One region of the Candidatus Njordibacter sp. Uisw_056 genome, then DNA from elsewhere that is predicted to be linked to it. Evidence: predicted binding sites of a transcription regulator. Region 1 holds the regulator's gene; each other region holds the start of a gene.
What was found. The regulator LexA, encoded in region 1, represses DNA repair genes until DNA is damaged. The targets are predictions, from matches to a motif close to CTGTNTNNNNANACAG.
Positions count from the first base shown of each region.

Region 2: a site for LexA is predicted at 4,919-4,934, ahead of recA (recombinase RecA). Genes of this name have one in related genera too.
Region 3: a site for LexA is predicted at 1,971-1,986, ahead of recN (DNA repair protein RecN). Genes of this name have one in related genera too.

Region 1 is NZ_CP159830.1:1,135,157-1,143,098, reverse strand. It holds gene ABXT60_RS05600 (DEAD/DEAH box helicase) at 1-842, opposite strand, end outside; gene dinG (ATP-dependent DNA helicase DinG) at 955-3,084, opposite strand; gene lexA (transcriptional repressor LexA) at 3,262-3,870, shown strand; gene ABXT60_RS05585 (cell division inhibitor SulA) at 3,889-4,347, shown strand; gene ABXT60_RS05580 (M18 family aminopeptidase) at 4,355-5,641, opposite strand; gene ABXT60_RS05575 (carboxy terminal-processing peptidase) at 5,842-7,926, shown strand; gene ABXT60_RS05570 (CaiB/BaiF CoA transferase family protein) at 7,934-7,942, opposite strand, start outside.
Region 2 is NZ_CP159830.1:427,805-435,746, forward strand. It holds gene ABXT60_RS02090 (hypothetical protein) at 1-895, opposite strand, end outside; gene ABXT60_RS02095 (hypothetical protein) at 1,193-1,483, shown strand; gene ABXT60_RS02100 (hypothetical protein) at 1,595-3,070, shown strand; gene ABXT60_RS02105 (hypothetical protein) at 3,425-4,018, shown strand; gene ABXT60_RS02110 (CinA family protein) at 4,365-4,865, shown strand; gene recA (recombinase RecA) at 5,009-6,046, shown strand; gene ABXT60_RS02120 (regulatory protein RecX) at 6,072-6,569, shown strand; gene alaS (alanine--tRNA ligase) at 6,695-7,942, shown strand, end outside.
Region 3 is NZ_CP159830.1:2,612,303-2,620,244, reverse strand. It holds gene fur (ferric iron uptake transcriptional regulator) at 1-235, shown strand, start outside; gene recN (DNA repair protein RecN) at 263-1,945, opposite strand; gene grpE (nucleotide exchange factor GrpE) at 2,152-2,733, shown strand; gene dnaK (molecular chaperone DnaK) at 2,895-4,817, shown strand; gene dnaJ (molecular chaperone DnaJ) at 4,940-6,061, shown strand; gene dapB (4-hydroxy-tetrahydrodipicolinate reductase) at 6,113-6,919, shown strand; gene carA (glutamine-hydrolyzing carbamoyl-phosphate synthase small subunit) at 7,141-7,942, shown strand, end outside.

The DNA of each region.
Region 1 (7,942 bases):
AATACAATCGCACGCTCTACGCCCATTGTTTTTAAGCAATTTAGCAACACTTTATATTTATCAGCGCGGGCTACAGAAAAGAAACGCTGCTCTACAGTGGCAGAAGCTAGGTCGTCAGACTCAATTTCCACATGCACAGGCTCAAAAGTCCATTGTTCTGCCAAGCGTAATATCTGTTCGCTAAAAGTAGCACTAAATAACAAAGTTTGGCGATCTTCTTTTTTTGGTGTTTGACGAATAATAGCCCGCACATCTGGGATAAAGCCCATACTCAACATCCGATCAGCTTCATCCAAGACGATCACTTCCACTTCACGCAGATTGACATGCCCTCGGCGACAAAAATCTAACAACCGACCCGGTGTAGCCACCATGATGTCAGTATGCTGCTTTTGTAGTTGCTTTTGCTGTACTTCAAAATCCATGCCACCAACAAGTTGCTGAACGTTGACATCGCAAAAACGTGTAAGGTCCTCAGCGTCACTGGCTATTTGCATTACCAACTCTCGGGTGGGAGCAACAATAAGCGCTCTTGGAGTACCTAATCGACGAGGACCTTCTATGGGAAAATCTAAAAAGTCAGTAATAATACTGAGTAAAAATGCAGCTGTTTTTCCTGAGCCAGTCTGTGCTTTCCCGGTAATATCTTTTCCAGCCAGAGATTCAGGCAAGGTTAATGCCTGTATTGGGCTACAGTATTCATATCCCAACGCCGCAATACCCTGCATCACTTGGTCGGGCAAATCTAAATCATGAAAGCGGGTTTTGCCCTCCTCCTGTGGGACGATAAAATCGTCCAGCGACCAGTTTAAACCAGAGGCTTTTGAATCATTTGATTTCAAGGTGATTTTCCATTGAGAGGCGAGCATGCCTCGTTAAGATAAACTTCAACGAGGCAGTATAGAGAGTTTGAGACCATTACACAAAACACCTTTAATTAGCCTTAATCGTTCATTAACTAAACTGCCGATGATAAGGCGGTAACGCCTGCAAAAGCTGTTGGCCATAGCGTTTACTTAAGATACGTTTGTCCAAAATAGTAATGCGGCCTTTATCTTCTTCTTTGCGCAGCAAACGACCTGTGGCTTGCACTAGCCTAACACTTGCTTCTGGCACCGATAGTTCAGCAAAACTATTACCACCAGACTTCTCGATCCACTCAGCAAGAGCTGATGGCACGGGGCGGTCTGGCACCGTAAATGGTAGCCGTGTTATTACTACGTGAGTTAGGTAATTGCCAGGTAGATCGATACCTTCAGCAAAACTGGCCAGGCCAAACAAAATACTGCCCTCTCCTTCATCGATACGTTGTTTGTGTTGGTCCAATAGACGTTGCTTAGAAGATTCACCTTGCTGCAAAATTAAATCCTGCCATAGACCGTCCATACCCTCAAAAACCAACTGCATTACACGCCGTGAAGTAAACAACACTAAGCTGGCTTCAGCCTGATTTAACTGAGCTTTAAGCCCTACAATCAAATGATCCACAAACACGCCCTCTGGCCCTGGCTCAATCGCCTCTTTGGGGACACAGATCTGTGATTTAGAGAAATCAAAGGGGCTGGCAACAGCCAGCATCGTGCTACTAGGGTTTAAACCAGCATGGGTTATAATGCGGTCAAAGCGGCCCAAAGCAGTGAGGGTAGCGGATGTTAACAAGGCTCCATAACATCGTTGCCATAAGTTTTTTTGCAGCAGTTCAGCCGCCATTATAGGACTTGCTGACATCTCTAAATCCACACGCTCTGGTGTTTGCCAATACTGTAGCCACCGTGCCATGGGCACTTCACCCTCTTGGTCAACTTTAGCATAGGCTTGCCATAAACTTAGCTGTTGCTCAGCGTTTTGTTGTAATACCCCAAAGGCTGCAAGGTAGTTCTCCGCTTGGTCTTTAGGCAAACCGTTTTGATCACCTTTAACGACATCGTCCATCAACGCGTGTAAGGCGCCTAAGTCTCTTGCTAAGCGGGCACTACTGAGGCCCATATCATGACTAATTTGTACTAGCTCGGTTGGCACTATGCCTTGTGAAAAACGATAATTTTCTTGCTGCTGGTAACCATCCTGGGGCCTAAATGCCGACTGGTCTAAGAATTGCTCAACGCTAATGAGTTGCTGCTCAAGCCCTTGCAGATGGTCCTTTACCTGCCCACTGAGTTGAGCACCTTTACCACCCCCCTGCCATTCTTTTAAAAACTTTTTTAAGCCCGAGCGCGTTTGCCCGTACCAGCGACTAAGTTGGCGAATACCTTGCTGATGGGTGAACTGTTTTAGGGTTTTATCCGCTAAATGATGACCTTCATCAAAGATATAAATAGTGTCTTCTGGTGCTGGCAAAATAGCACCCCCTCCTAAAGCTAGATCTGCTAAAACCAAGTCATGATTAGTAACAATGCAATCAGACTGTTCTAAACCATCTCTAGCTTTAAAAAATGGGCACTGACTAAAATGGCTACAACGGCGGTTAGTGCAACCTTTGTGATCTGTCGTAATTGGCCGCCAATGATCCTCTGCCAAGGAGTCTTTCCAGGCATCACGGTCGCCATCCCATTGATTACTGCCAAGTTGCACTACCATATCTTTATACAAAGTTTGTTGTTGCGCATCTAGCTTTAGGGCTAACTCATCCTCAAACAGCGCCTGGGTTGGGTCAATAGCGGCATTTTGTGATAAGGCTTGGTCTAACCTAGATACACACAGGTATCTTCGCCGGCCTTTTGCTAATTGAAAATCAAAATCATAACCACCATGTTTTTTAAGGGCCGGCAGATCTTTTTGTACAATTTGTTCTTGTAGGGCGATAGTTGCTGTTGAAATAACTAATTTTTTGTCTAAAGCTTTAGCTATAGGCAGACAGGCCACCATATAGGCTAGGGTTTTTCCCGTACCTGTACCCGCTTCTACCAAGCACACCGGATTATCATCTCGGCGATGGCCATCAGCATCCATATCGATTGCCAAAAAATGATTAGCCACAGTCGCTATCATTTGTTTTTGACCCCATCGAGGTTTCAGGTCTAGCTGCTTAATAAGCTGACGGTAAAGTTGTTGTATATCTTGTTTTACAGAAACAGAATCAGACACGGAAGAAGCTCTTTGTTAGCATCGAATAATCGGTCATCAGGGTACACCATTTTAGCCTTAAAAGCTGACAGAAAAACCGCTAGGGAAAATAAAACTTGCCAGCGTCAATATTACTGGTATTATATACAGTAACTGTACAAACAACCAGCATATCTAGTATGTGTTAGAGGACGTAATATGATTAAGTTGACCCCACGCCAAGATCAAGTACTCGACTGTATTCGCAACTACATTAATGATACAGGTTACCCACCGACTCGGGCAGAAATTGCTAAAGAACTGGGTTTCAAGTCACCTAATGCTGCAGAAGAACATATAAAAGCCCTAGCCCGTAAAGGTGCAATTGAGATCATTCCGGGTGCTTCTCGAGGTATACGAGTGCCCGATATGCATGAAGTAGACCTTGGACTGCCCATTATTGGCATGGTAGCCGCTGGTAGCCCACTGCTAGCGCAAGAACACATCAGCGACTATTGCGCAATTCCAGAAAATCTATTTTATCCGAAGGCAGACTACTTACTTAAAGTGAGTGGAATGTCGATGAAAGACATCGGTATTTATGATGGCGATTTATTAGCCGTGCATAAAACAGATCAAGCCAGAAATGGACAAGTTGTAGTGGCACGCCTAAACGATGAGGTTACTGTTAAACGTTTTCAACGCAATGGTAACCACGTGCAACTGATTGCAGAAAATCCAGATTTTTCACCCATAGAAGTAGACCTTACGCACCAACACTTAAGCATTGAAGGATTAAGTGTCGGTGTCATACGCCGTGGTAACTAAACCAGAAGGAGAGCCAAAATGATGCGACAACAGCAGCAAAAAACTGAGACTAACATCGAGGGAATTTTAGCAGAACATCAGCTAGATCTCTGGGCTCAAGAAGAACATACACCTGCACAAGATCTTAGTAGCATCACAGAAATCATTATGCGCGGTGAGGCCTGGAACAATGTGCAGACATTGCTACCATTACTTGCACAACTCAGCCATGACCAACGTTGGTTAGCTTGGGTTGCACCGCCTAGGTTATTGCCTAAAGCCCAACTAAGGGCTGCTGGGTTTGACTTGGATAAAATCATCTTATTAAAACCTGATTCCCACCACGACACCATGAGCCTAGCCAAGCAAGCGTTAAAGAGTGGCACTTGCCACACTGTTATTAGTTGGTTTGGCTCCCTTGCTGAAAACCAACTTAACGATTTAGCTCAGGCTGCAGAGCTTGGTAACAGCCGGGCTTTTTTAATTAGGCACCAGTAAATAACATCTAGAGAATTAGTTGTGTCTCAAAGAACCTTGTTAGTAAATTATGGGTGATTTGTGCATCAGCACTGCCAGCAAGCTCGCGTATGGAGTGCATTGCAAACGTGGGCACTCCCAAGTCTAATGTGCGCACACCGAGCTGAGCCGCAGTAATAGGCCCTATGGTGCTGCCACAGCTCATGTCGCTGCGCACCACAAAGGTTTGGATAGGCAATCCGATTTGGGCAGCCAGCTCTTTTACCATTGCACTAGTCACTGCATTCGTAGCATAGCGCTGGTTTGCGTTGACTTTAATTACTGGCCCTTGATTTAACTTAGGCCCGTGCTGGTCATCATGTTTATTAGTAAAGTTGGGATGGACCCCATGTGCATTGTCAGCCGAAATAAAAGTGGATGCATCTAACACTTGATGCAGTAGTTCAGCCGTTGGGTAGATGCGCTGCAGCACAGACATTAAAAAACTACCCTGAGCCCCCTCGGCTGACTGACTGCCGACCTCTTCATGATCATTACAGATCAATAACATACCCTGATCAGTTTCAGCATCTAGCATGGCTGTTAACCCTATGTAACAGCTTAATAAGTTATCTAATCTTGCCGCTGCTAGAAACTCCAGCTTTAGTCCCACTAAAGCTGGGGCCTGAACGTCATAGAAACTTAACTCATAATCAATCACCTGCTCCACAGACTGCCCATTAGCGTTTAACTCGTGCTCCAGCAGTGAGCGTAGATTAAAATCATCACCCAAGGCCTGTCCGAGTAACACAGGCAGATCTGTTTGTGGGTTCACAGTATGGCCTTTGTTAGCCTCACGGTCTAAATGTATGGCTAGACTTGGAATACATGCCACTGGGCGCTTAAAATCTATCAGGTGGCTCACTAGGCAACCCTTGGCATCACGACAAACCACTCTGCCAGCTAAAGACAGATCGCGGTCAAACCATGGATGTAACAATGCCCCGCCATATACCTCCACACCCAACTGGTGATAGCCTTTACATCTTATTTCTGGGTTAGGCTTTACCTTTAAACACGGGCTATCTGTATGAGCACCCACCATGTGTAGCCGCTGCAGAGCATTGTCTTTAGGTAACTGAAAAGCCACAATAGTTGAATCATTACGAGTAATAAAATAACGCCCTCCAGCTTTTAAATGCCAAGTGTTCGCCACTTTGAGCTGGTAATAACCAGCAGCACTTAATTGGCTGGCCATTGAAGCAACAGCATGAAAGGGTGTTGGTGAGTCACTAATAAAACTCATCAGTCCACTGAGATAGGCTTGTTTTGGCATGGTTTTGCTTGTTCCTTCGTTACAAAGGGCTAATATTGCCACATTCTGGGCTGCAAACGTAACGATTCTGTAAAGCATTGGCTAAATTAGCTTCAATTCGCTCTAGACGTTTGAAAAGCTCACTAAAATCAAGCTAGTATAGGGTCAATGAGATTTCGTTGTTAAACCCCATTGGCTTACTAAAGGTCTTCATACTATTTATGACTCCTGATACTTTTTTGACTGCTTTGTACATCCCTTTCACAGCTGCTTATTGGCGCCAAACCTTCCCTAAGGTGGTATTTTTAGTAAGCCTTATAGTGGTGCCGTTTGCCATAGCACAAACTAGCCCAACTGAAACACCAGTGCAGATTAAGTTCACTGAGAAACAGGGTTTGTTGGCCCAAGAAATTATTGAGTTATTAGGTCGTCAGCACTATTCCCCTAGGGAAGTTAACGACCAGTTTGCCACTGATGTGTTTACCAGGTATTTAACGCTTCTCGACCCTCAACACATTTACTTTAGCAAAGCTGACTTAGCACCATTTAATTACCTTAATAGTGAACTTGACGACCTTTTATTAAAAGGTGATTTGGTTGCTATGGGCCAGCTGTACAATTTATTACAACAAAGACGCCTAGCATTCATAGACTACAGCTTGACCTTATTATCCAGTGAAGGCCCTATGTTTAACTTTGAACTGCTTGAAAACATCAGCACAACACCGTTTGATGATCCTCGCTTAGAAAATTTGGCAGCTATTAGAGACATTTGGCGCAAACAACTGAAAAACGAGTTTATAAACGGCCAATTAGATAGTGAAACGGCTGATCAAATTAAGCAACGGTTGCTAAAGCGCTATACCACGATGCGCAAACGTGTAGTTCAAGTGGAACTTCGAGACGCCTATGAAGCGGTGAGTAACAGTATTACCACAGTTACAGACCCGCACACCTCATACCTTTCGCCACGCAAAGTGGAAGACTTTAATATCGACATGAGCTTATCTTTGGAAGGCATTGGAGCTGTGCTGCAGCGGGATGATGAGTTCACTAAGGTAGTTCGTTTAGTGGCTGGCGGTCCAGCTGATAAAGCTGGCGACTTGCAGGCCTCAGATTACATCGTTGGTGTAGCGCAAGATGGCGAAGCGATGCAGGAAATACTAGGGTGGCGCTTAGATGATGTTGTTGACCAAATAAGAGGGCCAAAAGGCTCACTTATTAATTTGCAGATTATTCCAGGTGGCGACTTGCAGCAAACCAAAAAAACGATTCAAATTCGCCGCAACAAAGTTGAGCTAGATGATCAAGCCGCTAAGAAGTCAGTGATTGAGTTACCGACTAAGGAGGGCACCCGCAAATTTGGTATAATTACCTTACCAACTTTTTATATGGACTTTGCTGCTGCAAAGCAAGGTGACCCCAACTATCGTAGCTCTACTCGGGACGTATATGAACTTATCCAAGAGCTAAATGAGGAATCTGTTAGTGGCATTATTGTTGACTTGCGCAACAATGGTGGTGGTTCGTTGCGAGAGGCGAATCAACTCACTGGGCTGTTTATTGAGACCGGCACCACAGTTCAGGTTCGCTATGCCAATGGAGTGATCGAAAAACAGATAGACCGTAACCCATTTTTGGCCTACACCGGCCCCCTAGTGGTTCTAGTTAATCGCTACAGTGCCTCTGCTTCAGAAATTTTTGCAGCAGCAATGCAAGATTACAAACGGGCTTTAATTGTTGGCAGCCAGACCTATGGTAAAGGCACGGTGCAAACATTTGGTGATCTCACTAGCGGCCAGATCAAGTTCACCCAAGCAAAATTTTATCGAGTTTCTGGAGCGAGTACCCAACACAAAGGTGTGATCCCAGACATCACTTTGCCCAGTTTGAATGACCCAACGAAAGTCGGTGAAAGCACACAAGACCATGCTCTCCAGTGGGATCAAGTTAAGGCTGTTGATCACAAAACGTACTTTGCATTTGAACGAATTATTCCACAGCTGCAGGCGCAGCAAGAGCAACGCAACCAACAAAGCCCAGATTGGCAATACACCCTAGCCGTTGTTGAACATCAACGTAATAGACCAGAACAAATTAGCCTTAACTTGAGTCAGCGTCAGCAGTACTGGCAAGACCAGCAAAATTGGTATTTGAGCCGTATTAACCAATTACGCCTTGGCCAAAAGTTAGACCCAGTAACGGACGTTGAAGATCATCAATTTAATTATGATAACGCCCAAAGCGATCCCAGTTTATTAGCAGCGGCTGGAGTCATTGCTGATTGGATTGATATGGTGCGCTAAGCCATGCCTAAACTAC
Region 2 (7,942 bases), 710 kb from region 1:
TGATCCCCGCTTTTTTCTGAAAAATATCATCAAATAGTGCCTTAAAACCTTCATCGCCATATTTAAAGAGGAGGTAGGACAGTACTAGATTTGTATTCATATTTGTATAATGGTATCGAGTGTTAGATTTTTTTGAGCCTTTAAACTCAGTTGCCATCCTGCTTTGAATAGATAAACCACTTTCATCATTTTGACTATAAGCTTGGTCACCCGATGCCATATTGAGTAGATTAATTAATTTTTGATTATGATAAAGTGTATTTTGAAGTATCGGCCAATCTAATCTTGAATCGACACTTTTGATTCTCCCCTCACATATAGCATGACCTGCTATGTATGAAGTCATACTTTTACCCATAGACATTGAGTGATATATAGTTTTTTCTGTGAACATATCTCCAAATCTGTCTTTAGGAGTGATTTCATCTATTACAATTTTTCCATCTTCAAATAATAGATAACTCAACAATGGGGTTGTTTGCATTTGTTGTTTTATGAATGTGTCCTCTCGAAGATCAAACTCAAAGTTGAAAGGATTTGACGCTTGAACCGAATAAAACCTTAGACCTTGCAGCGGTCTGTAATGTAATTTTCTATAAAGAGACCACCTTAAGCTTTCAAAATTTGGACTCTCATTTTCTAATATATAGCCACTACCGCCATAAGTATCAATTCCACTAGAACTCTTAGACTTGGGTTTGGTAGGTTTGGCTTTAATTGGAGCTTTGCAAGCAAGGCCACGACTGCTAGCCTCTTCTACGTAAACTGCGACACCATTAGTTTCGACTAAGCGGCATACAGTCTTATCAGACCAACCAGATAGGTCTTGAGCCAAAGCATTTGCTGCCATTACTAATGCAGTGAGTACCAAGACTACCCGAATATTCCAATTCACTATAACCCATCCTAAATCTTCAATTTAATTCTAAGACTACAGTACCATTTAATTCCTCGGAAAGGTTTTGATTTAAGCCTTACAGCAATTTCTAAGCAGCGCTAGTGAGTATTGGTAGCAATGTAGTGCTGGAAGAGCGAACGCAGCTTAGAGTGTGGCTGTAAGGTGCTTAATCGATGTTAGAGCGGAGGGTTAAGAGTGGTGCCTATAGCTCGAGGTAGATGCTAGGCTGGCCATGTATGCGAATAACCTAATGTGGTAAAATACACCTGATAGATTTACCAAAAGGAAATCAACATGGCATCACATGGCGGAATGAGAGAAGGTTCTGGTAGGCCAGCAGGGGCTGGTAATAAGGCAACCTCAGAGCTTAAGTTGAACCTGTCAGAGTTGGCTCGCGAGTACACCAATGACGCCTTGAGCGCGCTCGTGGGCGTTATGAATACAAGCCAGAGCGATTCAGCTCGAATTGCTGCTGCTACTGCGATACTCGATCGGGGGTATGGCAGGCCCACAAAAACGACATTGCTTGAAGTTAATGCACCCTTAATGCCTACGAAAATACAGTTGGTGGCATACACAGGCTAAGTTTAGGTAGATGTATGCCTGAAGCCGTTATAAGTCCTATGCGCACTAGCACAATTGTGAGGTATGCTAAGTTTTAGAACAGAGGCATCAAAGTAGGGACAAGGAAAGGCCATGAATAAAACTATATATAGAATATACACCTTATTGTGTTTCATACTAGCAGGTGTAATGGCGGCAGAGGCTAGCGCCCAAGACATGAGTGGATGGAGTGACAAGACAGTTTGTCGTTTGCTACTTAGTAAGCCAGATGAGCCGACGTATCTTGAAGAGGTTATTAGTAGAAGCCTTAGATGTGGTAGCGCCCAGAAAAACGTATCTAAATCAGTACTACCCTTCAAATATATCAATGCGAACGGGGACATTGATAAGTCTAATAAAATTCAAGAATTCAAAAATTCTCCATATGAACTACCCGATAATCTGAATTACCAACCAAACGATGCAACCATTGCCCATTATTATGTGAAAAATGACTCTCAACGAAGGTACGCTAACAAGTTTTATAAGATTCAACCAGCTTCTACTTCTTATGCATTCAATAGGAATATTGAACGCAATAAAGACATTGAATTGGAGATGAATACCAAAACAATTTTGAGCTACTTATATTTTGAAAACGGAGAGATTGTTTACGATGAAGTGGCGCCGTCTGAACGGTTTAACATAGTTTTTGATGACAAATCATACTTTTCATCCCATTCAATGGGTAAAAGTATTACCTCATATTTAATTGGCCACGCCATATGTGAAGGGTACATTGAGTCAATTGATGCACCGATAAACGATTGGCCGCTAATGTCTAATACGCTGTATTTTGGTCAGCCAATTATAAATCTTCTTAATATGAAAGCTGGTGATTCAAGTGTCCTTGATGATATGACTATTCGTTTTACCAAAACAGGGCGGCACATCCATGACTCGGATCCGTTAAAACGCGCCACACAAGATATTAATGAACTAAAAAACTCCAAACCTATTAAAAACGCAAAATTTAAATACAGCAATTTGACTGCAGATATTTTATTTAATTACATAATGCATCGGGTCGGATCGGACTTTGAGCCTTTCATCCAAAATTTTTATCAGGCCAAAGTGAGAATTCAAAATCCAGTGTATCTAGCGACAAATAGAATAGGTAGAGAAAACTCCTATAACCCATCTATGCAAGAAAGGATTGATCAAGGAGCCGGTAGATATGGTATTTCAGCTACACGGTATGATTACTTACGAATAGCAAAGCTTATGGTGGATGATTGGCAAGGCGATACTTGCGAGGGTCGTTATCTGAAAGAGATTTATAATCGTCGGGTACCTACTAATAGAAGGATTAGTAGTTGGGATTCGGCAGATCTAAAGTGGGGAAATCCGACTTTTGGTCATACAGCAAAGAGCTATGCTGGCCAGTTTTGGACAGATGTCTATGGCTTAAATGGTCAAAAAATAATGGTAATGCTTGGTTACAACGGGCAGGTGATAGCAATGGATATGGACAACTCACGAATCATAGTCATTAGCGCAGCGAAAGATAGACACTATAACTCAGCAAAATTAGGTTACATACCTCTAAAGTATGGTCGAATTAAGTAATTAAAATATGGTTCAGCGTGATTATGGTAATCGTCATCGAAATAGTTATGATGGGCTGCTAACTCGCAATTTAGATGATTTAAAGCTCCTTAAGATGTCCTGTCAGCAGCATACGGGTGGCACTTATGCTCCTAATCAAACGGTAGCTACTTGCTGGGGCGCAGATAGATTGGACTTGCCGCGAGTCTTTACTCAAGTCAAACCACAATTACTGTGTACCAAGTATGCGAAAGACCCTGTCATGGTTGAGGCAGCAAATCAGTGGGTACAAAGGTGGCTTTCAAAGAGGGATAATCATCACTACAATAATGCTGATAATTGGTCAGTCAGCAAGCCTCGCAGGGTCTAAACGATATGAGTACAGATCAACTGGTCATTTATATTACAGGCCGTGGTGGCGATGCTAATGAAGGGTTGGGGGCATACCTAAAAACCATCGAGCCTCATCGCATAGGCCTTTCAGTTAACAGCATCTTTTTATCGTTGCCGTTTGAGGAACAAATATCAACCATTCCTGATTTGTTACATAGGTTTGATGGCCCTAACACCAGCATTATTGCTAACTCCTATGGTGCGTATTTGCTAATGTCTGCATTCATCGATCGGTCATCAATAGCTAGCCAAGTGTTACTGTTGTCACCTGCGCTAGGCTTAACGTTAGTAGAAGAAGAAATGTTCTACTCAAGACCACCGAATCAAAGACTTTGGTCAGAGGCTCTAGAGCAGGGCAGGATTGCTAAACCTAGCTACTTGGCTGTATGTTCTGGAGAATTAGATGCTGGTTCCTGTAGCCCGATTATGGTGCGCAAGTTTAGTGAGTTAATAGACGCTGACCAAGTGCAAATAATGCCAAATCAAGGGCATCAATTAGATCGTTCAATCGTTCAATTAGCTATTAGTGAGTTTCTATTAAATAGGGGTGAAACAAATAATGATTCTGGCAATTGAGATGGGGGTATGGTTTAGCTCGTTGAGCTATTTACTGTCCAAGAAGTATTATGTATCGTCAGCTTTAGTGTAGGGCATGGTGTATATTATTTTTATGCATGTTTTCAAGTTGTTGTATTTAAAGGGATAGTATACCTATGCATCATGGGGGTATGGTTGCTAATTGTACTAGTGACTACCATGAAGATAATCTCGCGGGTAAGATGACGAAAGCTAAAAGAACCATGTTACTAGAAGCACCCCAATTCGAGCAATTTAAACTTGCTCTCAAGTGCAATCTGGGTTCATAGTGACTTCCATATTGGCAGCAGCCAATACTACTGTTGTAATAATGGTGTTTATGCTCATGCAAAGTAAATTAGTTTTAGACCCGACCCAAACCGAAGATCTAGCTATTGAAGTGGCCCGCTTATTTGTAAAAAAGGGCCTTACCCTAGCCACAGCAGAGTCGTGCACCGGGGGTGCGATTGGTGCTGCACTGACTTCGCTTCCTGGAAGCTCAGCATGGTTTAACGGGGGTATTATTAGCTATAGTAATAGTGCCAAAATTAATCTACTTGGCGTTGAAGCGGAGGCAATTAAAGCCCATGGGGCGGTTAGTAAGGAAGTGGTTGAAGCCATGGCAATAGGTGGTTGTCAGGCAATGACTGCAAGTGTGTGTGTGGCAGTGAGTGGCATTGCTGGGCCTGATGGAGGTACTACAGAAAAACCTGTGGGAAGTGTTTGGATTGCATGGTCTCAAGGCGGGTTGGTGGTGACTAGTCAACTTCACCATTTTAAAGGTAGTCGAAAAAAAATCCAAAATGACGCGGTGTGTATGGCTCTAAAGGCCTTAATTAGTCAGTAGTAATAGCTTTTTAAATATTAAGCCTTGCACTTTTTTGTAGGTATGTTTTAATACTGTACATACAAACAGTTACTGTATGTAACTACAGTGTCAAAAAAGACTCAAAGCTTGGGCTTAAGACCCAAAAAAACAAGGTGAACCTCATGGATGCAAACAAACAAAAAGCCCTCGATGCGGCGCTAGGTCAAATCGAACGCCAATTTGGTAAGGGTGCAGTAATGCGCATGGGCGACCAACCTAGAGAAGCTATCCCATCAGTGTCTACTGGTTCACTTGGCTTAGATATTGCTTTAGGCATAGGTGGTTTACCATTTGGACGAATTTGTGAAATCTATGGTCCAGAATCTTCTGGTAAAACGACGCTGACCCTACAGGTGATAGCTGAAGCTCAAAAAATTGGTAAAACCTGTGCTTTTGTTGACGCTGAGCATGCTTTAGACCCAAGCTATGCAGAAAAGTTGGGCGTTAATGTTGACGACTTATTAGTGAGTCAGCCAGACACAGGTGAGCAGGCGCTTGAAATTACTGACATGCTTGTACGTTCAAATGCTGTTGATGTGATTATTATCGACTCTGTAGCCGCGTTGACACCTAAGGCAGAAATTGAAGGCGAAATGGGTGACCATCACGTAGGATTGCAGGCGCGTTTATTGTCTCAGGCCATGCGTAAAATTACTGGAAATATTAAAAATGCGAACTGTTTGGTAATATTTATCAACCAAATTCGGATGAAAATTGGCGTAATGTTTGGTAGCCCAGAAACTACAACTGGTGGTAATGCATTAAAATTCTACTCTTCGGTCCGCTTGGATATACGTCGCATAGGTGCAGTAAAAAGTGGCGATGAGATTGTAGGTAATGAAACGCGAGTTAAGGTTGTTAAAAACAAAGTAGCATCACCTTTTAAGCAAGCAGAGTTTCAAATCATATACGGTAAAGGTATTTACCGTATGGGAGAGATTATTGATCTGGGTGTGAAGCAAAATTTGGTGGATAAGGCCGGCGCTTGGTACGCTTATAAAGGTGACAAGATTGGTCAAGGTAAAGCCAATGCTGCGCAATACTTGTTAGATCACCCAGAGATTGGGGAAGAGATTGAACTGCAAATTAGGGAAGCTCTTTTGAGTATCCCTAAAGCTAAAGAAGCAGCAGGAGATGTAGTTACACCACTGACCTTTTAAATTGTTATTTTAAATTTTGTTGGTTATGCAAAATCAGAATGTGGCTACAGAGCAAAAAAAACAAACTTCAGCCTTACGTTATAAAGCGATAGGTTTGTTGGCTCGTCGTGAGCAATCTCGCAATGAGTTGCAGCGAAAGCTTCATATTAAGGCAGTCGAAAACGGTTGGATAGTTGACTTAGAAAGTTTGCTTGACGATCTTCAGCGTTTGGGTTTGCAATCGGACTTGCGCTTCTCGGAAGTGCTAGTTCGATCAAAGGCGAATGTGGGTTATGGTCCATCACGGCTCTATCAATGGGGTGTGCAATATGGATTAGACCGTGATTTGGTGTTCAGGCAAATGCAGGAACAGCAGTTTGATTGGTTTGAAAAGGCATTACAGCAAAAGCGCAAGCACTGCGGTTGGGCATTGGCCAGCAGTCTTAAAGAAAGATCCAAGCAAGCAAAATATTTATACCAACGTGGTTTTGCCCAAGAACATATTTACTATGCCTTGGATATGCACCCAGACAAGCAACCGTGAGTCTGCCCATTTATATAAAAATGTTCAATAAATAGGTAATTTAGAGTGTAAATCGTCTGCAATGGTCGAAAGATATTAGTGGTTCAGTATATACTTGCCCTTTTGTCTTAACAGCGAGACTGACCATGAAAATAGCGGCTATCCGTCAGGCGTTCCTTACTTATTACCAAAACTTGGGGCACCAAGTCGTGCCTAGTAGTTCTTTAGTGCCTGGTAATGATGCGACCTTGTTATTCACTAATGCGGGAATGGTTCAGTTTAAAGATGTTTTTTTAGGCGACGAAGAGCGATCCTATCAACGTGCTGTTTCTTCTCAGCGCTGTGTGCGCGCTGGTGGCAAGCATAATGACCTTGAAAACGTGGGCTACACAGCCCGCCATCATACTTTTTTTGAAATGTTAGGAAACTTCAGCTTTGGTGATTATTTTAAGCAAGACGCAATTAAGTTCGCATGGAACTTTTTAACGGTAGAGCTAGGTCTTCCTGAAGATAAGCTGTGGGTTACAGTGCACCACAGTGACGCTGAAGCCGAAAAAATCTGGTTTGAAGAAATTGGTATCAATCAGCAGCGATTTTCCCGTTTAGACGAAGATAACTTTTGGTCTATGGGTGACACTGGCCCTTGTGGCCCCTGTTCTGAAATATTTTATGATCATGGTGAAGATATTTGGGGCGGCCCTCCAGGCACTCCAGAAGAAGATGGTGATCGCTATATCGAAATTTGGAACATGGTGTTCATGCAGTTTAACCGCGATTCCAGCGGCACAATGACACCCTTGCCAAAGCAATCAATCGATACGGGTATGGGTTTAGAGCGCATTGCAGCAATTCTACAAAATGTCCACTCAAACTACGAAATTGATCTTTTTCAGCACTTATTAAAGGCTGCCGCGGAAGTTATTGGCACTGACGATATAGAAAGCAAATCGTTACGTGTTATTGCGGACCACATTCGCTCGGTATCTTTTCTGATTTTAGACGGAGTGACGCCGTCTAATGAAGGCCGTGGCTATGTACTTCGTCGTATTATGCGGCGTGCAATTCGCCATGGTAATAAGTTGGGCGCCAAAGGCAGCTTTTTAAACCAACTAGTAAAACCCTTGGTCACCGAAATGGGTGAAGCCTACCCAGACTTGATAGCAGCACAGGCTAATATTGAAAAAGTGATTACCAAAGAAGAGAAACAATTTGTTAAAACCCTAGATCAGGGGATGCGTATTCTCGATCAAGATCTAGCCAAGCTCAGCGGGGATATTATTCCAGGGGATACAATTTTTAAGCTCTACGATACCTATGGCTTTCCAGTTGATCTTACTGCTGATATTGCTCGTGAGCAGAATATGCAGATGGATATTGACGGCTTCGAAATTGCT
Region 3 (7,942 bases), 1.5 Mb from region 1:
GTTAACACAGTTTGAAGCTGCTGGCTTGGTCGTTCGCCACCACTTTGAAGGTGGTAACTCAGTATTTGAATTAGCCACTGAAAGCAGTCATGACCATATTGTTTGTATAAAATCGGGCAGAATTAAAGAGTTCAACGACCCAGTTTTAAACAAGCGCTTGGAAGAGATCGCTGCTGAATTAGGTTACGAACTTACTAGCCGCACTGTTTACCTCTATGGCGTTAGTGAAGACTAACTGCTTAGGCGCACTTTAGCTCTGCGTTTAGTGCAGGAGTGCGCCAGTACCTAACATTTCTTTAGCGTGGGCTAGTGTTTGTTGCGTTAGCTTCACACCGCCTAGCATTCGCGCAATTTCTTGTATTCTTTGATGGTCATTTAATGCGGCAACCTGGGTTTGTGTTGTTTGTCCCTGGCTAGACTTACTCACCTGCAAATGGTGCTGTGCTTGGCTTGCTACTTGTGGCAAGTGAGTGATACATAACAATTGGCAATGTTGGCCTAATTGAGACAAGAGTCGGCCAACAATTTCTGCCGTAGCCCCACCAATGCCCACGTCTACTTCATCAAAGATAAGGCTTGGCGTAATGCTAGTAGTTGCGATGACCACTTGGATCGCTAAGCTGATACGTGACAATTCACCACCAGAGGCGATTTTAGCCAGAGGCTTGGCGCTTTGGCCAGGGTTGGTGCTAATTAAAATCTCAGTGTCATCACGTCCCTGGGGCTGTAAGCGAGTCTCTGCTTTGGTCTGCATGCTTAGCTCTAATCGGCAGTTGGGCATGCCTAGTAATGAAAGTTGCTCACCCACAGCTTTTTCAAGCTGTTTAGCTGCAGCTTGTCTTGCTTTAGTGAGCTTAGCTGAAGCTCTATCGTATGCGTCGGTAAGTGCTGCCTGTTGTTCGTAGATGGCTTCAAGCTGGCCTTCTTGGTCTTGGTTTTGTTGCAGCTGCTGCTGCAGCTTATCAAGGTGTTCTGGCAGATCTGCCGCTTGAATTTTATGTTTCCTTGCCATGCTATAAATTTGGTCTAAGCGGTACTCTAAAGTTTGCAGGCGTGCTGGGTCTTCATCAAAGCCTTGTAAAAAGCTCTGTAGCTCAATCTGGCTTTCTTCTATTTGTATAACCGCACTGGCAAGCATGTCTACTGCAGCCAATAGGTGGGGGCTATGCTGGCTAAAATTCTGCAGTTGGTGCTGCCAGCGCTGCAGGCAAGCTGTGGGGTCTTCACCTAATGGGTTTTCAGGCAGGGCGCAGCGAACGGCTTGAAGCAGTTGGTCTGCATTGGCTCGTTGCTTGTGCTCTTGCTCTAGGCAGAGCAGTTCTTCAGGCAATAGGGCTAGCTGCTCAAGTTCATCCACCTGATATTGCAATAACTGTTGCTCAGCTTCAGAGAGCTGCTGGCCACCCGTTAGGGCCTTAATTTGTCGATCAAACTCAAACCAATCATGGCTTATTGATGCCACTGCTTCTTGGTGTTGTGGGTAATTGCCAAAGGCATCTAAAAGAGTTTGATGGCTGTCACGGCCTAGCAAGTGCTGGTGTTCGTGCTGGCCGTGTATATTAATTAGCTGGCGACCCAGCTCTTTAAGCGCAGTTATATTGACCGGTTTGCCGTTAATGTAGCCTCTGGAGCGGCCATCTTGGTTAATCATTCGGCGCAATATGCAGGTGTCGGGGTCTTCGGCTGCCGCCAGATGCTTAGCTGATAAGTAATCTTTCACACGGGGTAAGTGGCTAAGGTCGAATACAGCGTGAATGTCCGCTCGTTCTGCCCCCTGCTGAACACACCCAGACTCAGCTCTATCACCCAAAGTTAAGCCTAGTGCACCAAGAAGTATTGATTTACCCGCGCCAGTTTCGCCACTAATGGCGGTCATCTTGTCGCTGAAGTCTAGGTGTAAAAAATCTACTAACGCATAATGGTGAACAATTAGCTGTTGCAACATGGCGCTGCTCCGGTGAATTATTGTACTGGCATTATAACCAGTAGTGGGTTTATGTCCAGTATTTTTAGAAAGGCTTTAATATATATTTTTAAAACCTCATAAAAGCAGGGCTTAATTGCTTGAATCGCTCGACGGTGTCCCCATATAGAAGATCAGTCAAGTGACCTTATTGTAAAGGTTGCGAAAGTTATGTAACGGAGAAGTTAATGAGCGAGCAAGAACAGCCATCTGAAACTGAAGTTGAGCTAGAGCTAAAACTGGACGCCGAGGTGGTTGAAGACAGTGCTGAAGCGCCTACTGAAGACGTGTTGCAGGAAGTAACCCTAGAATCAGTGCAGGCCGAACTAGAAGTGGCCTTGGTTAAAGTAGATGAGCAGCAAGCTGATGTGTTGCGTGCGCAAGCAGAAGCGCAAAATATTCGCCGCCGTAGTGAGCAAGATGTGTCTAAGGCACACAAGTTTGGCCAAGAAAAGCTAATGACAGAAGTAGTGTCTTTGTTAGATAACTTAGGTCGTGCAATTGAAGCGGGCAGCGCTGACGGGGCTAGCTTAAAGGGCTTGCTTGAAGGTGTTGAGATGAGCCAAAAAATGCTCCTTGATGGATTACAGAAATTCAATGTAACTCAGCTAGATCCTCATGGTGAGCCGTTCAATCCAGAGTTGCACGAAGCGATGACGGCAGTGCCTAACCCAGATCTTGAGCCTAACACGGTGATGGAAGTGTTCCAAAAAGGGTACACCTTAAATGGGCGGCTTGTGCGGCCAGCCATGGTCGTGGTTTCTAAATAGAAAAATTAAGGTTTTGTAGTTGAAATTTGGGCAAATGGTCCTATATAACAAACAAGCAAGCAGGGCTAAGCCTAAGGCTAAGAACAACCTAGACCGCTAACGCTGCTGAGCAAAATTGAATCAAAAGCCCGTTAAGGGTGAATTAAGAATTGGAGTTTATGATGGGAAAGATCATTGGTATTGACTTAGGCACAACCAACTCATGTGTGTCTGTTTTAGATGGCGGCAGCGCTAAAGTAATTGAGAACGCAGAGGGCGATCGCACCACGCCTTCCATTATTGCTTTTGCTGGTGATGGAGAAATCTTGGTCGGTCAATCTGCCAAGCGTCAAGCTGTGACTAACCCGGTTAATACCTTATTTGCTATCAAACGTTTAATTGGCCGTAAGTTCAAAGATGATGTGGTACAAAAAGACATTAAAATGGTGCCTTACAAAATTGAAGCAGCCGATAACGGTGATGCTTGGGTTAACGTAAATGGCGAAAGCAAAGCACCACCGCAGATCTCTGCTGAAATCTTGAAAAAGATGAAGAAAACTGCCGAAGACTACTTAGGCGAAACGGTTACTGAAGCGGTAATTACTGTGCCTGCTTACTTTAATGATTCGCAGCGTCAGGCAACTAAAGATGCTGGCCGTATTGCTGGCCTAGAAGTTAAGCGCATTATTAACGAGCCTACAGCGGCAGCATTGGCTTATGGCCTTGATAAGAGCCGTGGCGATTCTACGATTGCTGTGTATGACTTGGGTGGTGGTACTTTTGATATTTCTATCATTGAAATTGCCGATGTAGATGGCGAGACACAGTTTGAAGTGCTAGCCACTAATGGTGACACATTCCTAGGTGGAGAAGACTTTGACCTACGGTTGATTGAGTTCTTAGCTGCTGAGTTCAAAAAAGACTCTGGTATTGATGTACATAACGACCCATTGGCATTGCAGCGTCTAAAAGAAGCTGCAGAAAAAGCTAAAGTTGAATTGTCTAGCTCTAGTCAAACTGATGTTAACTTACCGTACATTACGGCAGATGCCTCAGGCCCTAAGCACTTAAATGTTAAGATTTCTCGCGCTAAGTTAGAGTCTTTGGTAGAAGACTTGGTGTCTGGTACTCTGAAGCCGTGTGCCCAAGCGCTTAAAGATGCTGGCCTAGAGGCAAGCGAAATAGACGAAGTGATTATGGTTGGCGGCCAAAGCCGTATGCCTTTAGTTCAAACTGAAGTGACAACTTTTTTTGGTAAAGAACCACGCAAAGATGTTAACCCAGACGAAGCAGTAGCCATGGGCGCAGCGATTCAGGGTGGTGTATTGGCAGGAGACGTTACTGACGTATTGTTGCTAGATGTTACGCCTTTGACGCTTGGTATTGAAACTATGGGCGGTGTGATGACTTCGGTGATCGACAGGAACACGACCATCCCTACTAAGAAGTCTCAGGTATTCTCTACAGCTGACGACAACCAAGCTGCTGTGACCATTCATGTGTGTCAGGGTGAGCGCAAGCAGGCGACGCAGAATAAATCTTTGGGACGTTTTGACCTTAGTGATATTCCACCAGCACCCCGTGGTATGCCACAGATTGAAGTAAGTTTCGACATTGATGCCAACGGTATTTTAAATGTCTCTGCTAAAGATAAGGGTACGGGTAAAGAACAGTCCATTATCATTAAAGCCTCTTCTGGCCTCAGTGATGAAGAAATCGAGCAAATGGTACAAGATGCAGAGGCTAATGCTGCTGAAGATCAGAAGTTTGAAGAAATGGTACAAGCCCGTAATACTGCAGATGGCATGGTTCACTCATCTAAGAAGATGATTGAAGAAGCTGGTGAGAAGGCCACAGACGAAGAAAAAGCAGCAGTACAAACTGCAATTGATGCGCTTGAAGAAGCTTTAAAAGGCGAAGACAAAGAAGCCATTGAATCTGCTACTGCCACTTTAACTGAAGCCTCTGGTGCAATTGCTCAAAAGATGTATGCAGAAGACGCAGCCGCTCAGGGTGATGCTGAAAATGCTGGCGATGCAGCTGCAGATGACGCTGTTGATGCAGAGTTTGAAGAAGTTAAAGACGAAGACAAAGACAAAAAGTAAGCCGAATACGCCTGCTAGTGCTGCTTAAATGCGGCACAATGTTATAACGCGGGGCTTAGGCCCTGCGTTCTTGTATCTGCTTCTTGCAGTTAAAAATACAATAGAAGCTTAGTGGAATAACTATGTCTAAACGCGATTTTTACGAAGTTCTTGGTGTGGCCAAGGGCACTGATAAAAAAGAAATTAAAAAGGCTTTTCGCCGTATGGCGATGAAGTATCATCCAGATCGTAATCCAGGTGATAAAGCGGCCGAAGAAAGCTTCAAAGAAGTGAACGAAGCTTACGAGATTTTATCAGACGACCAAAAGAAAGCTGCGTATGACCAGCACGGTCATGCTGGAGTAGACCCAAACGCCCGCGGCGCTGGCGGTGCTGGTTTTGGTGATGTGTTTGGCGACATGTTTGGTGACATTTTTGGTGGTGCTGGTGCTGGTGGTGGCGGGCGTTCAAGCGTTCAGCGCGGATCAGACTTGCGTTACACCATGGATCTAAACCTTGAACAGGCCGTGCGTGGCACAACCGAAGAAATCCGTATACCCACTCAAGTAGAGTGTAAGCCATGTGGTGGTTCTGGTGCCAAGCCTGGTACTAGCAGCAAAACTTGCGGTACTTGCCATGGCCAAGGCCAAGTGCGCATGCAGCAAGGTTTTTTCTCAGTACAGCAAACCTGCCCAACCTGTCATGGTAACGGCAAGGTGATTAGCGACCCGTGTTATTCATGTCATGGTGAAGGCCGAGTACAAGAATACAAAACCTTATCTGTGAAGATCCCACCTGGCGTTGATACGGGTGACCGCATTCGTTTAACTGGCGAAGGTGAAGCTGGTGGAAATGGTGGCCCAAGTGGTGATTTGTATGTACAAGTATCTGTGCGTGAGCATAAGATATTCACTCGAGATGGCAAAAACTTATACTGTGAAGTGCCTATTAGCTTTACTGATGCAGCTTTGGGTGGCGAAATTGAAGTGCCGACCTTAGATGGCCGTGTTAAGTTAAAAATCCCTGAAGGCGCTCAAAGTGGTAAAATGTTCCGCCTGCGTGGTAAAGGGGTCACGCAAGTGCGAGGCGGTGGTCAAGGTGATCTTATGTGTCGTGTTGCTGTTGAAACACCAGTGCATTTGAATAAAGAGCAAAAGGATTTATTGCGTAAATTCCATGACACTATGGAAGCCACTAAAGGTAAGCATTCACCTAAAAAATCATCTTGGTTTGAAGGTGTTAAAAGCTTCTTCGAAGATAGTTAAAACAACCTGTCATTGCGAGTAAAAAAGCGTGGCAATGCATAGAGGTGCAGCATGACGCGAATAGCAGTAATGGGTGCCGCAGGGCGAATGGGTAAAGTGCTCGTTGAGGCTGTTCATCAAGCTCCTGGGTTAACCCTTGGGGCTGCAATCGTTTCGCCTAGTAGTAGTTTAGTAGGTGCAGATGCTGGCGAGTTGGCAGGTGTGGGCAAGTTGGGTGTAAGTATTAAAAGTTCTCTAGCTGGTGCAGCTGATGATTTTGATGTGCTTATAGACTTCACTAACCCAGAATTAACCTTAGCTAACTTGCAAGAATGTGTGATGCTAAGCAAAGCCATGGTAATAGGTACTACAGGCTTAAGTAGTGCGCACAAGCAAACATTAGCTGAGCAGGCTCAGCATACCCCAGTAGTATTTGCACCCAACATGAGCGTCGGTATTAACCTGTTGTTAGATATTCTCCACCGTGCAGCTAGCGTGCTTCAAGACGGCTATGATGTGGAAATTATTGAAACCCATCACCGCCATAAAGTTGATGCGCCGTCTGGTACGGCCCTGCGTTTAGGAGAGGTTGTGGCCAATGCTATGGGCCGTAACTTGGACGAATGTGCCGTTTATGGGCGTGAGGGAAATACTGGGCCACGAAAGGCTAATGAGATTGGTTTTGAAACCATTCGTGCTGGCGACGTAGTTGGCGATCATACGGTGCTGTTTGCCAGCGAAGGTGAGCGTATAGAGATTACTCATAAGGCCAGTAGTCGTATGACCTTTGCTAAAGGTGCGGTGCGCGCCTGTGCTTGGCTTCATGGCAAGCCCTCCGGTTTGTACGACATGCAAGATGTATTAGCGCTCAAAGGCTAGTCTATAAGCCCTGGCCTGAATAATCTGCTAGACAAATGGCACTTTAGTTCTGTATAATTTCGCCAGTTAAAAGGCGCAATAACTTAGCTGCCGGTCATAGCATTTATAGAAAGCGGGGTGTGTCTTACACACCTCGCTTTTTTGCGACTAGAGACCGCATCTTTTTGTACCTGTTAAAAAACATTTGCACGTATGACGCACTACACCTGAGGAGGCCCCCATTGACTACTCCCGCCATTCTGGCTTTAGAAGACGGCAGCATATTTAGAGGGGTTGCTATCGGCGCCACTGGCCAAAGTACCGGGGAGGTGGTGTTCAACACCTCAATGACTGGCTACCAAGAAATTCTAACGGACCCCTCCTACGCGCACCAAATAGTGACGCTTACCTACCCACATATTGGCAACACGGGCACTAATTCAGAAGACGAAGAGTCTGAGTTTGTCTGGTCTGCTGGTTTAGTGATTCGAGATTTACCTTTAATGGCGAGTAACTGGCGTAACACCCAACCCCTCGATGAATACCTAATTGCAAATAACGTTGTGGCTATTGCCGATATAGACACCCGTCGCCTTACGCGTATTTTGCGAGAAAAAGGTGCGCAAAGTGGCTGTATAGTGGCAGGTGACAATATTGATGAAGCTGCAGCCTTAGCCGCAGCCAAGGGGTTTTCTGGGCTAAAGGGTATGGACCTTGCCAAAGAAGTTACGGTTAAAGAGGCCTATAACTGGACTGGCTCCACCTGGGACTTAGTAGAAGGTAATCGTGAAAAGGTGGATGGTCATTTAAAGGTTGTTGCATACGACTATGGCGTTAAGCGTAATATCCTTCGTATGTTAGTTGAGCGGGGTTGTGATTTAACCGTTGTGCCTGCGCAAACATCCGCTAAAGACGTGCTAGCTATGAATCCAGATGGTGTGTTCTTGTCTAACGGCCCTGGTGATCCAGAGCCATGTGATTATGCTATTGCTGCCATCAAAGAAATTTTACAAACAGACACACCCGTGTTCGGCATTTGCTTGG